One region of the Arthrobacter sp. RAF14 genome, then DNA from elsewhere that is predicted to be linked to it. Evidence: predicted binding sites of a transcription regulator. Region 1 holds the regulator's gene; each other region holds the start of a gene.
What was found. Region 1 encodes HrcA, which represses chaperone genes, less so after heat shock. Its sites were predicted from a motif close to TTNGCACTCGNNNNNNNCGAGTGCNAA; they were not measured.
Positions count from the first base shown of each region.

Region 2: a site for HrcA is predicted at 1,703-1,729, ahead of groES (co-chaperone GroES). Genes of this name have one in related genera too.
Region 3: a site for HrcA is predicted at 1,197-1,223, ahead of groL (chaperonin GroEL). Genes of this name have one in related genera too.

Region 1 covers NZ_JBFREG010000001.1:1,530,088-1,533,326, reverse strand. Annotated here, with positions in the region: gene AB4Y75_RS07270 (DUF3097 domain-containing protein) at 143-985, opposite strand; gene hrcA (heat-inducible transcriptional repressor HrcA) at 1,111-2,124, shown strand; gene dnaJ (molecular chaperone DnaJ) at 2,185-3,239, shown strand, end outside.
Region 2 covers NZ_JBFREG010000001.1:493,994-497,232, reverse strand. Annotated here, with positions in the region: gene groL (chaperonin GroEL) at 1-1,176, opposite strand, end outside; gene groES (co-chaperone GroES) at 1,280-1,576, opposite strand; gene AB4Y75_RS02385 (hypothetical protein) at 1,778-2,164, opposite strand; gene AB4Y75_RS02380 (class I SAM-dependent methyltransferase) at 2,245-3,239, shown strand, end outside.
Region 3 covers NZ_JBFREG010000002.1:580,809-584,047, reverse strand. Annotated here, with positions in the region: gene AB4Y75_RS10190 (uracil-DNA glycosylase) at 1-38, opposite strand, end outside; gene AB4Y75_RS10185 (DUF3263 domain-containing protein) at 130-438, shown strand; gene AB4Y75_RS10180 (LytR C-terminal domain-containing protein) at 479-1,075, shown strand; gene groL (chaperonin GroEL) at 1,446-3,071, shown strand; gene AB4Y75_RS10170 (RNase H family protein) at 3,216-3,239, shown strand, end outside.

The DNA of each region.
Region 1 (3,239 bases):
ACCTCGCGGCTGATCGCCCGGGGTGGGTGCACCCTGGGGCTTCGGTCCAGATGCGTCAGACACAGCTGTTACTCCTGAGATAGTTCCGGATCACGGGCGCTGCCCATGACGGCGTTCCTTACTCAGCATAGTGGCTGGGAGGTCACGCCGTGAGGAAATCGATGACCTCTTCGACGCGTCCCAGCAGGCTCGGTTCGAGGTCGGCGTAGCTGCGGACCGTGGAGAGCAGCTTCTGCCACCCGAGGCCGATGTCCTCCGCCGTGGCGTGTGGCCAGCCGAACGATTGCAGAATGCCGGTCTTCCAGTCCATGCCGCGGGGAATCCGTGGCCAGGCGGGGATTCCGAGGGTCTGGGGTTTGATGGCCTGCCACACGTCGACATAGGGATGACCCACCACCAGCACGTTGCCGCCGACGCCGGGCTTGCGCATCAGCGCGTCCACGATCCGCTGCTCTTTGGAGCCGGGAACCAGATGGTCCACCAGGATGCCGAGCTTCCGGCCGGGCCCGGGTCCGAAGGCCGCCACGGCCGCCTCGAGGTCGTCGATACCGTGCAGAGGCTCGACGACGATCCCCTCCACGCGCAGATCGTCACCCCAGACGCGCTCCACGAGTTCGGCGTCGTGCTTGCCTTCCACCCAGATCCGGCTGGCCAGAGCGGTCCGTGCCTTGGTGTCCACGTGGATCGATCCGCTGGCGGTGCGCCTCGGGCCCTGCTCGGTGGCGGGGGCCGCTCGTGGCGGCACGATCTTGACCGCTTCGCCGTCCAGCAGGAAGCCGAAGCCGAGCTGGAAGGAGCGTTCCTTACCGCGCCGGTCCTCGAGGCTGAGGATGTGCATGCCGCCGGACTTCTCCACGCGGGTCACCGCCCCGACCCAGCCGGTCTGGACGTCCTCCAGCACCATGCCGCGTTCCACGGGCACCTCGCGCAGCTGCTTCTGAGCAGGTGCGCTGAGGTCCTGAGGTCCCCAGGAATGGATGGACATGAAGCCTCCTGCTGTTCTCCGCCTGGCGATGTCCCGGGTCCGGGGCAGGCATACTAGAATTAGCACTTAGAGAGGTAGAGTGCTAAGAGAAACGCCGAAGGGCAAGAGCATGTGGAGGTGGCAGAGTGAGTGATCCTCGTCGTCTCGAAGTCCTGCGCGCCATTGTGGAGGACTACGTCCACTTCCGGGAGCCGGTGGGTTCGAAGGTCCTGGTGGAGCGTCATCAGTTGGGCGTGTCCAGCGCGACGATCCGCAATGACATGGCCGCGCTGGAGGAGGAGGGGCTGATCGCGGCTCCTCACACGAGCGCGGGCCGTATCCCCACGGACAAGGGCTACCGGCTCTTCGTGGACCAGCTCGCCTCGGTCAAGCCTCTCTCGGCCGCGGAACGCCGCGCCATCCATTCCTTCCTGGACAGCGCCACCGACCTGGACGATGTGCTGGAGCGTTCGGCGCGGCTCCTGTCCCAGCTGACCCGCCAGGTGGCGGTCGTGCAGTACCCGAAGGCCAGCCAGGCAGGCCTGCGTCACCTGGAGGTCGTGGCCCTGGGCGGCGCACAGGTGCTGCTGGTGCTCATCACGGACACGGGATCGGTCGACCAGCGCGTCGTGGACCTCGGGCAGATCCTGGACGAGGCGGATGTCGTGACCTTGCGCACGATGTTCCTTGCCGCGTGTGCGAATCAGCCGCTCGACACCCTGCGCGAGACCGTCCCGGTCCTGACCGCGACGGCGGCCCCCGGGCTGCAGCGGCCGGCGGCGGCCCTCGCCGCCGCCCTGCTGTCGCTCCTGGACTCCAGTGCGGAGGACCGGATCGTGCTGGCCGGAACGGCGAACCTGGCCCGCGCCACCATGGATTTCCCCCTGAGCATCGGACCGGTGCTGGAGGCCCTGGAGGAGCAGGTGGTCATGCTGAGGCTCCTCACCGAGATGCACCACGACCAGCACGGTGTGGCCATCAGCATCGGACGCGAGAACCCGTTCGACGAGCTCGCGGGCACCTCCGTGGTGGCCACCGGCTACGGCAAGGGCGCCGCCTCGAAGGTGGGCGTCCTCGGCCCCACCCGCATGGACTACCCGTCCTCCATGGCGGCCGTGCGCGCCGTCGCACGCTACCTTTCACGGATTCTGGCGGGGTGACCTCACCGGTCACCTGACGCCACTGCATTTCACCCAACAGAGGAAGAGAAGTACACACACGTGAGCAGTCACTATGAAGTCCTCGGAGTCCCGCGCGACGCCAGCGGTGAGGAGATCAAGAAGGCCTACCGCAAGCTCGCGCGGACCCTGCACCCGGATGTGAACCCCGGGGAGGACGCCGCCGAGCAGTTCAAGGCTGTGACGCACGCCTACGAGGTCCTCTCGGATCCCGAGAAGCGCCGGGTCTACGACACCACGGGCAACGAGAACGGCACCGACAACGGGTTCGGTGGGTACTCCGGTTCGGGCTTCGCCTTCCAGGACATCTTCGACACCTTTTTCAGTGGCGGCGGCGGTGCTCCGGGTCCGGCCTCCCGGGTCCGGCGCGGCCAGGATGCGCTGGTCGAGGTCCGCATCGACCTCAAGGACGCGGTCTTCGGCGTCGAGAAGACGCTTGAACTGGAGACGGCCGTGGTCTGCGAGACCTGCGACGGAAGCTGCTGCCAGCCGGGCACCAGCCCGGAGCGCTGCGACATCTGCCACGGCGCCGGCCAGGTCCAGCGCCCGGTCCGGTCCATTCTGGGTCAGGTCATGACCGCCGCCACGTGCCCCAGCTGCCAGGGGTTCGGCACGGTCATCAAGGACCCCTGCAACGAGTGCAACGGCCAGGGCCGTGTCCGCTCGCACCGCTCCCTTTCCATCAAGATCCCCGCCGGTGTGAGCACCGGAACCCGGATCCAGCTCTCCGGGCACGGGGAAGCCGGCATCGCCGGCGGCCCGTCCGGTGACCTGTACGTCCAGGTGAAGGTCAACCCTGACAAGACCTACACGCGTGACGGCGACGATCTGCAGGCCGCGCTGAAGGTTCCCATGACCGCGGCCGCCCTGGGCACCGACGTCGAACTGGAGACCTTCGACGGTCCCCAGACCATCAGCATCAAGCCGGGCACCCAGTCCGGCGAGGTCATCACGCTCCACGAACTGGGTGTCACCCACTTGCGCGGCTACGGCCGCGGCGACCTCAAGGTCCGCATCCAGGTGGAGACCCCCACGAGGCTCGACGCCGAGCAGGAGGAACTCCTGAGGAAGCTCGCGGGTCTGCGTGACGAGGAGTT
Region 2 (3,239 bases), 1.0 Mb from region 1:
GCGGTGCTTCTTCTCCTTGAGCTCCACCTCGGTGGCGGCGCCGACCTTGATGACGCCGATGCCGCCGGCGAGCTTCGCCAGGCGCTCCTGCAGCTTCTCGCGATCCCACTCGGAATCGGTGCGCTCCAGCTCGGCACGCAGCTGAGCCACGCGGGACGCGACATCCTCGGCCGTTCCGGCGCCATCCACGATCGTGGTGGAGTCTTTGGTGACCGTGATGCGGCGGGCGGTGCCGAGCACCTCAAGGCCGACCTGGTCCAGGCTGAGGCCCAGCTCCGGGGAGATGACCTGTGCGCCGGTGAGGATCGCGATGTCCTGGAGCATGGCCTTGCGGCGGTCGCCGAAGCCCGGGGCCTTGACGGCCACGACGTTCAGGGTGCCGCGCAGACGGTTGACGATCAGCGTGGACAGGGCCTCGCCGTCGACGTCCTCAGCGATCACGAAGAGCGGCTTGCTCGCCTGGAGGGTCTTCTCCAGCAGAGGCAGCAGTTCCTGAAGGTTGGAGATCTTGCCCTGGTTGATCAGGATGAAGGCGTCCTCCAGGACGGCCTCCTGGCGATCCTGGTCCGTGATGAAGTACGGGGACAGGAAGCCCTTGTCGAACTGCATGCCCTCGGTGAGGACCAGCTCGGTCTGGGTGGTGGAGGACTCTTCGATGGTGATGACACCATCCTTGCCGACCTTGCCGAAGGCCTCGGCGAGCAGCTCGCCGATCTCCTCGGACTGCGCGGAGATGGCGGCCACGTTCGCCACGTGGTTGCCCTCCACTTCGCGGGCGTTCTCCAGCAGGCGGGCGGCCACGGCTTCCACCGCGGTCTCGATGCCACGCTTGATCTCGCTCGGAGCCGCACCGGCGGCCACGTTGCGGAGGCCTTCCTTGACGAGCGCCTGGGCCAGCACGGTGGCGGTGGTGGTGCCGTCGCCGGCCACGTCGTTGGTCTTGGTGGCGACTTCCTTGGCGAGCTGAGCGCCCAGGTTCTCGTACGGGTCATCCAGCTCGATTTCACGGGCGATGGTCACGCCATCATTCGTGATGGTGGGGGCGCCCCACTTCTTGTCCAGCACGACGTTGCGGCCGCGCGGGCCGAGGGTGACCTTGACCGTGTTGGCGAGCTTGTCGATGCCGGCCTCGAGTGCGCGGCGTGCGGCGTCGTCGAACGCCAGTTGCTTTGCCATGAGTGTCCTTTCAAAGGCAGATCCCCGCCACCATCGGGGTGCCCGGCCTGGCCGGGCACCCGGTCATGGTGCGGGGATCTGCGCTACATGAGCTGTAGGGGCGTTACTTGACGATGATCGCCAGGACATCGCGGGAGGACAGCACCAGGTACTCCTCACCGCCGGCCTTGACCTCGGTGCCGCCGTACTTGGAGTACAGCACGACGTCGCCCACGGCAACGTCGATCGGAACACGGTTGCCATTGTCATCCACGCGGCCGGGGCCAACGGCCACGACTTCGCCTTCCTGCGGCTTCTCCTGAGCGGAGTCCGGGATGACCAGGCCGGAAGCAGTGGTCACTTCAGCGGCGAGCTGGCGGATGACAATACGATCCTCAAGAGGCTTGATGGAGACCGACACGATCTCTCCTTTGCATGAGATTTCTTACGTCTTCAGCCGCGGTGCCAACCGTCGTCGCGGTGCCGGCAGCAACCTTGGGCTTAGCACCCGAAGGGTACGAGTGCTAATAGCAACTGTAGGGATGCGTTAGCACTCGGTCAAGGCGAGTGCCAACGATTCGTCATCGGAGACGTGCCGTCCGGGGCCGCCGAAGGACCGGCGTCAGTCGAGAATGTCTTCGACGCCCACTTCACCCTGGTCCGGACCCTGATCCTTCGGGCGGCTGTCCCGGTTCAGGTACAGGCCCACGGAGCCGAGAGCCGCGAACACGGCCGCGAGAATCAGGACCACCCAGGCCCCGGCACGCACGGGCGTGTAGATCTCCCGCAGCCCCTTGGCCTCCTCCGTGGCATCGGCGATGTTCTTGCCGTCCACGGAGTACACGGCCGCGTTGAAGGTGTCGAGGACCCAGAGCACGCCCAGGACGGCGAACGCCACCAGCAGAACGATGACACCCACGATCAGCAGGGCGCGGGAATACTCGCCGAGCAGAGCCACCAGCACCTTCCGGGAGCTTGAGGCGGATGACTTGGGCTGGTGGGCGCTCATGCTTTCACCCTACCGGGCGCGGCTGAGCGCACGCTCCGCACCCGGTCCACCCGGACACTGGGCCGCACTAGGCTGGAACCATGCCCACCCCCGACGGTCAGATCGCTCCGCTGCTCACGGCCGAGGCCTTCGCCCTGCTGAATTCGCTGGACCCCTACTCCGAGAAGGACGCCCTGGCGCAGAACCTCCGGCTCCGCAAGGACGGGCACGATCCCGCACTCGTCGCTGCCCTGCTGACGCAGAGCCGGCTGCGCGCCAAGGCCGAGGCGAAGTTCGGGCCGTTCGCCCAGGACATGCTGTTCACCCAGGCGGGCCTGGAACAGGCCACCCGCCTGAAGGTCGCAGCACTGCACGCCGAAAGGTATCGGCAGGCCGGGGTGCAGCGCGTCGTGGACCTGGGCTGCGGCCTGGGAGCAGACTCGCTCGCCCTGGCGTCCCTCGGTCTCGAAGTCACCGCCGTGGAGCGCGACGAGGAGACCGCCGCCTGCGCCGCCGTGAACCTGCACCCGTTCCCGGAAGCGCGCGTCCTGCACACCGACGCCACGGCGCTGGATCTCGCGGAGTACGACGGCGTGTGGCTGGATCCGGCGCGCCGCGAAGTGTCGACGTCCGGCTCGGCCAGGCTGTGGGACCCGGAGGCGTTCTCCCCTCCCCTGTCCTTCGTGGAACGGCTCGCCGCGGACGGCAAGGCGGTGGGCGTGAAGTTCGGCCCGGGCATGCCGCACGAGTCGATTCCGGCGGATTGCGAGGCTCAGTGGGTCTCCGTGGACGGCGACGTCACGGAGGTCACCCTCTGGTTCAATGCCCTGGCACGGGAGGGTGTCCGGCGCTCGGCCCTGCTCCTGACACCCGCGGGCCGGGTGGAGCTCACCTCCGGGGCCGCTTTCGGCGAGAGCCCGGAACCGGAGACCGGGCCGGTGGAGGGCTTCCTGCATGAGCCTGACGGCGCCGTCATCCGCGCCGGGCTCGTCTCGGACCTGGCCGAGGAGGTCGGCGCGCATTTCCTGGATCCCCAGATCGCGTACCTCGCCAGCGGGACGGCTCTGGAGACGCCGTTCGCCCGGAGTTACCGCAT
Region 3 (3,239 bases), on a different contig from region 1:
CCCTGGCCGTGCCGGTCCATGCCTCTGATCTGGTCCATGCCCTTGATTGTGCCAAATGACATGGTTGTGATTCCGGAACTATGATGGGAAGGACGCACCGCGAAGGGAGGAATCATGGCCGAGGCAGCGATGTCGCCGGACGGTGTTCCGGCCCACCCGGAATCCGCGGACCGCGCACAGCCGGTCCCCGGATTGTCCGAGCGTGACCAGCGGATTCTCGAGTTCGAGCGGTCCTGGTGGAAGTACTCCGGAGCCAAGGAGCAGGCCATTCGTGAGCTGTTCGACCTCTCCGCCACGCATTACTACCAGCAGCTCAACCAGGTCATCGACAGCCAGGCCGCTCTGGCGCATGACCCGATGCTCGTCAAGAGATTGCGTAGACTACGTACGTCGCGCCACCGGGCCAGGACTGCTCGTCGCCTGGGCAACGGCGCGTGAACCTGTAGGACCACCTGCCACTCCGTGAGGACGCGCCTCGATGACCAAATACGCCCGGGACGAATTCGATGATGTGCCTGAAGGCACCGAGCGCCGGGGAGTGCACCGCGTCGCCAGGAGCTCCGCCGGCGCCGCGCTGCGTCCCTTGCTGGCGTCCGGCGTCGTCGCCCTGCTGATCGGACTCGTGGCGTACTTCGCCATTCCGTCCATGGGCGCCCGCGCCGAAGCCAAGGCGTCACCGTCCGCTTCCGCGAGTGCCCCGGCATCAGCCTCCGCCAAGCCGTCGGCGAAGCCCACGGCTTCGAAGCCGGCCCCCACGGCCTCGGCGACGCCGACCACCCCGCCCACCACTGCGGCGGCCGTGGACAAGACCCGTCCGGTGTCGGTCTACAACGGCACCACGACGGCGGGCCTTGCGGCCACCTACGGGACCAAGGTCACCGCGGCGGGCTGGACGCTCGGCACGGTGGGGAACTGGCAGGGCCAGGCCCAGGCGAGCTCCGTGGTCTTCTACAGCTCCGAGGCGCTCAAGGCCTCCGCTACCGAGCTGGCCTCCACGCTCGGCATCGACCGCGTGGAGATCGCCACGAGCCTCCAGGATCCCCTGGCCGTGGTCCTGGGTCCCGGCGCCGCCTGATCGGCCGTTTTTGACCGGCGTCGCACGTCACGAGCCGGTTGGAGAGCAGAACCCGGCGCTGTGGCCCCGGGACGCACCGTGAACGGGTGCGTCCGGGAGGTTTCGCCACTGGCGTGAACGCCTTGCACTCGCATGGCGAGAGTGCTAATTATTGAGTTAGCACTCCAGAGTGCCGACTGCTAATGAATCCGTTCCGCGGAGGATGGCCGGCCCGCTGGAGAGAAGGCAACCCCGGTCTCAATGAGGCCCGGTGCGCCGGCGTACGGATGCCGGAGTGCCGTGCCGTCCGTCGCGGGCATTGGGCAGCCAGGACCCTTCATCCCTCAACGACAGTCCGGAAACGTACTGACCCGAAAGGACCTTTGCCGTCATGGCCAAGATCATTGCATTTGATGAAGAGGCACGCCGCGGCCTGGAGCGGGGCCTGAACATCCTCGCCGACGCCGTCAAGGTCACCCTGGGCCCGCGTGGTCGCAACGTGGTGCTCGAGAAGAAGTGGGGCGCCCCCACGATCACCAACGATGGCGTGTCCATCGCCAAGGAGATCGAGCTCGAGGATCCCTACGAGAAGATCGGCGCAGAGCTGGTCAAGGAAGTCGCCAAGAAGACTGACGACGTCGCCGGTGACGGCACCACGACCGCCACCGTTCTGGCCCAGGCCCTCGTCAAGGAAGGCCTGCGCAACGTCGCAGCCGGCGCCGACCCGCTGTCCCTCAAGCGCGGCATCGAGAAGGCCGTCGAGGCCGTCACCGCGGAACTGCTCGCCTCCGCCAAGGAGATCGAGACCAAGGAAGAGATCGCGGCCACCGCGTCCATCTCCGCCGGTGACGCTCAGATCGGTGAACTGATCGCTGAAGCCCTGGACAAGGTGGGCAAGGAAGGCGTCATCACCGTCGAGGAGTCCAACACCTTCGGCCTGGAGCTCGAGCTCACCGAGGGCATGCGCTTCGACAAGGGCTACATCTCCGCTTACTTCGTCACTGACGCCGAGCGCCAGGAGACCGTGCTGGAGGATCCCTACATCCTCATCGTGAACTCCAAGATCAGCTCCGTGAAGGACCTGGTCTCCGTCCTGGAGAAGGTCATGCAGGCCAACAAGCCGCTGCTGATCATCGCCGAGGACGTCGAGGGCGAGGCTCTGGCCACCCTGATCGTCAACAAGCTCAAGGGCACCTTCAAGTCCGTGGCCGTCAAGGCTCCGGGCTTCGGTGACCGCCGCAAGGCCCAGCTGGCCGACATCGCCATCCTCACCGGTGGCAACGTCATCTCCGAGGAGATCGGCCTCAAGCTCGACGGCGCCACCCTGGCCGACCTCGGCCAGGCCCGCAAGGTCGTCGTCACCAAGGACGAGACCACCATCGTCGAAGGTGCCGGCGACGCCGAGGCCATCGCCGGCCGTGTGGCTCAGATCCGCTCCGAGATCGAGAACTCCGATTCGGATTACGACCGCGAGAAGCTCCAGGAGCGTCTGGCGAAGCTGGCCGGCGGCGTGGCCGTCATCAAGGCCGGCGCCGCCACCGAGGTGGAGCTCAAGGAGCGCAAGCACCGCATCGAGGACGCCGTCCGTAACGCCAAGGCCGCCGTCGAGGAAGGCATCGTCGCCGGTGGTGGCGTTGCTCTGATCCAGGCCGGCGCCAAGGCGTTCGCGAACCTCCAGCTCGAGGGTGACGAGGCCACCGGCGCCAACATCGTCAAGGTCGCCATCGACGCTCCGCTGAAGCAGATCGCCTTCAACGCGGGCCTCGAGCCGGGCGTCGTGGCGGACAAGGTCCGCGGCCTGCCCGCCGGTCACGGCCTGAACGCCGCCACCGGCGAGTACGTCGACCTGCTGGCAGCCGGCGTCAACGACCCGGTCAAGGTGACCCGTTCCGCTCTGCAGAACGCGGCCTCCATCGCCGGTCTGTTCCTCACCACCGAGGCTGTCGTGGCCGACAAGCCGGAGAAGAACGCTCCGGCCGCCGGCGCCGATGAGATGGGCGGCATGGGCGGGTTCTGATTCCCCGTTCTGCTCGCCGGTTTCGCACCGGACAGCGCACGACGGCGGGCCGCACCTTTCGGGGTGCGGCCCGCCGCGGCGTTTAACGCGTGCTTCACGGCCGGGCTGGCCAGGGGACGGAAGCCCCTGTGGCAGGATTGACGGGTGACGATTACGGCTGCTGCGGAT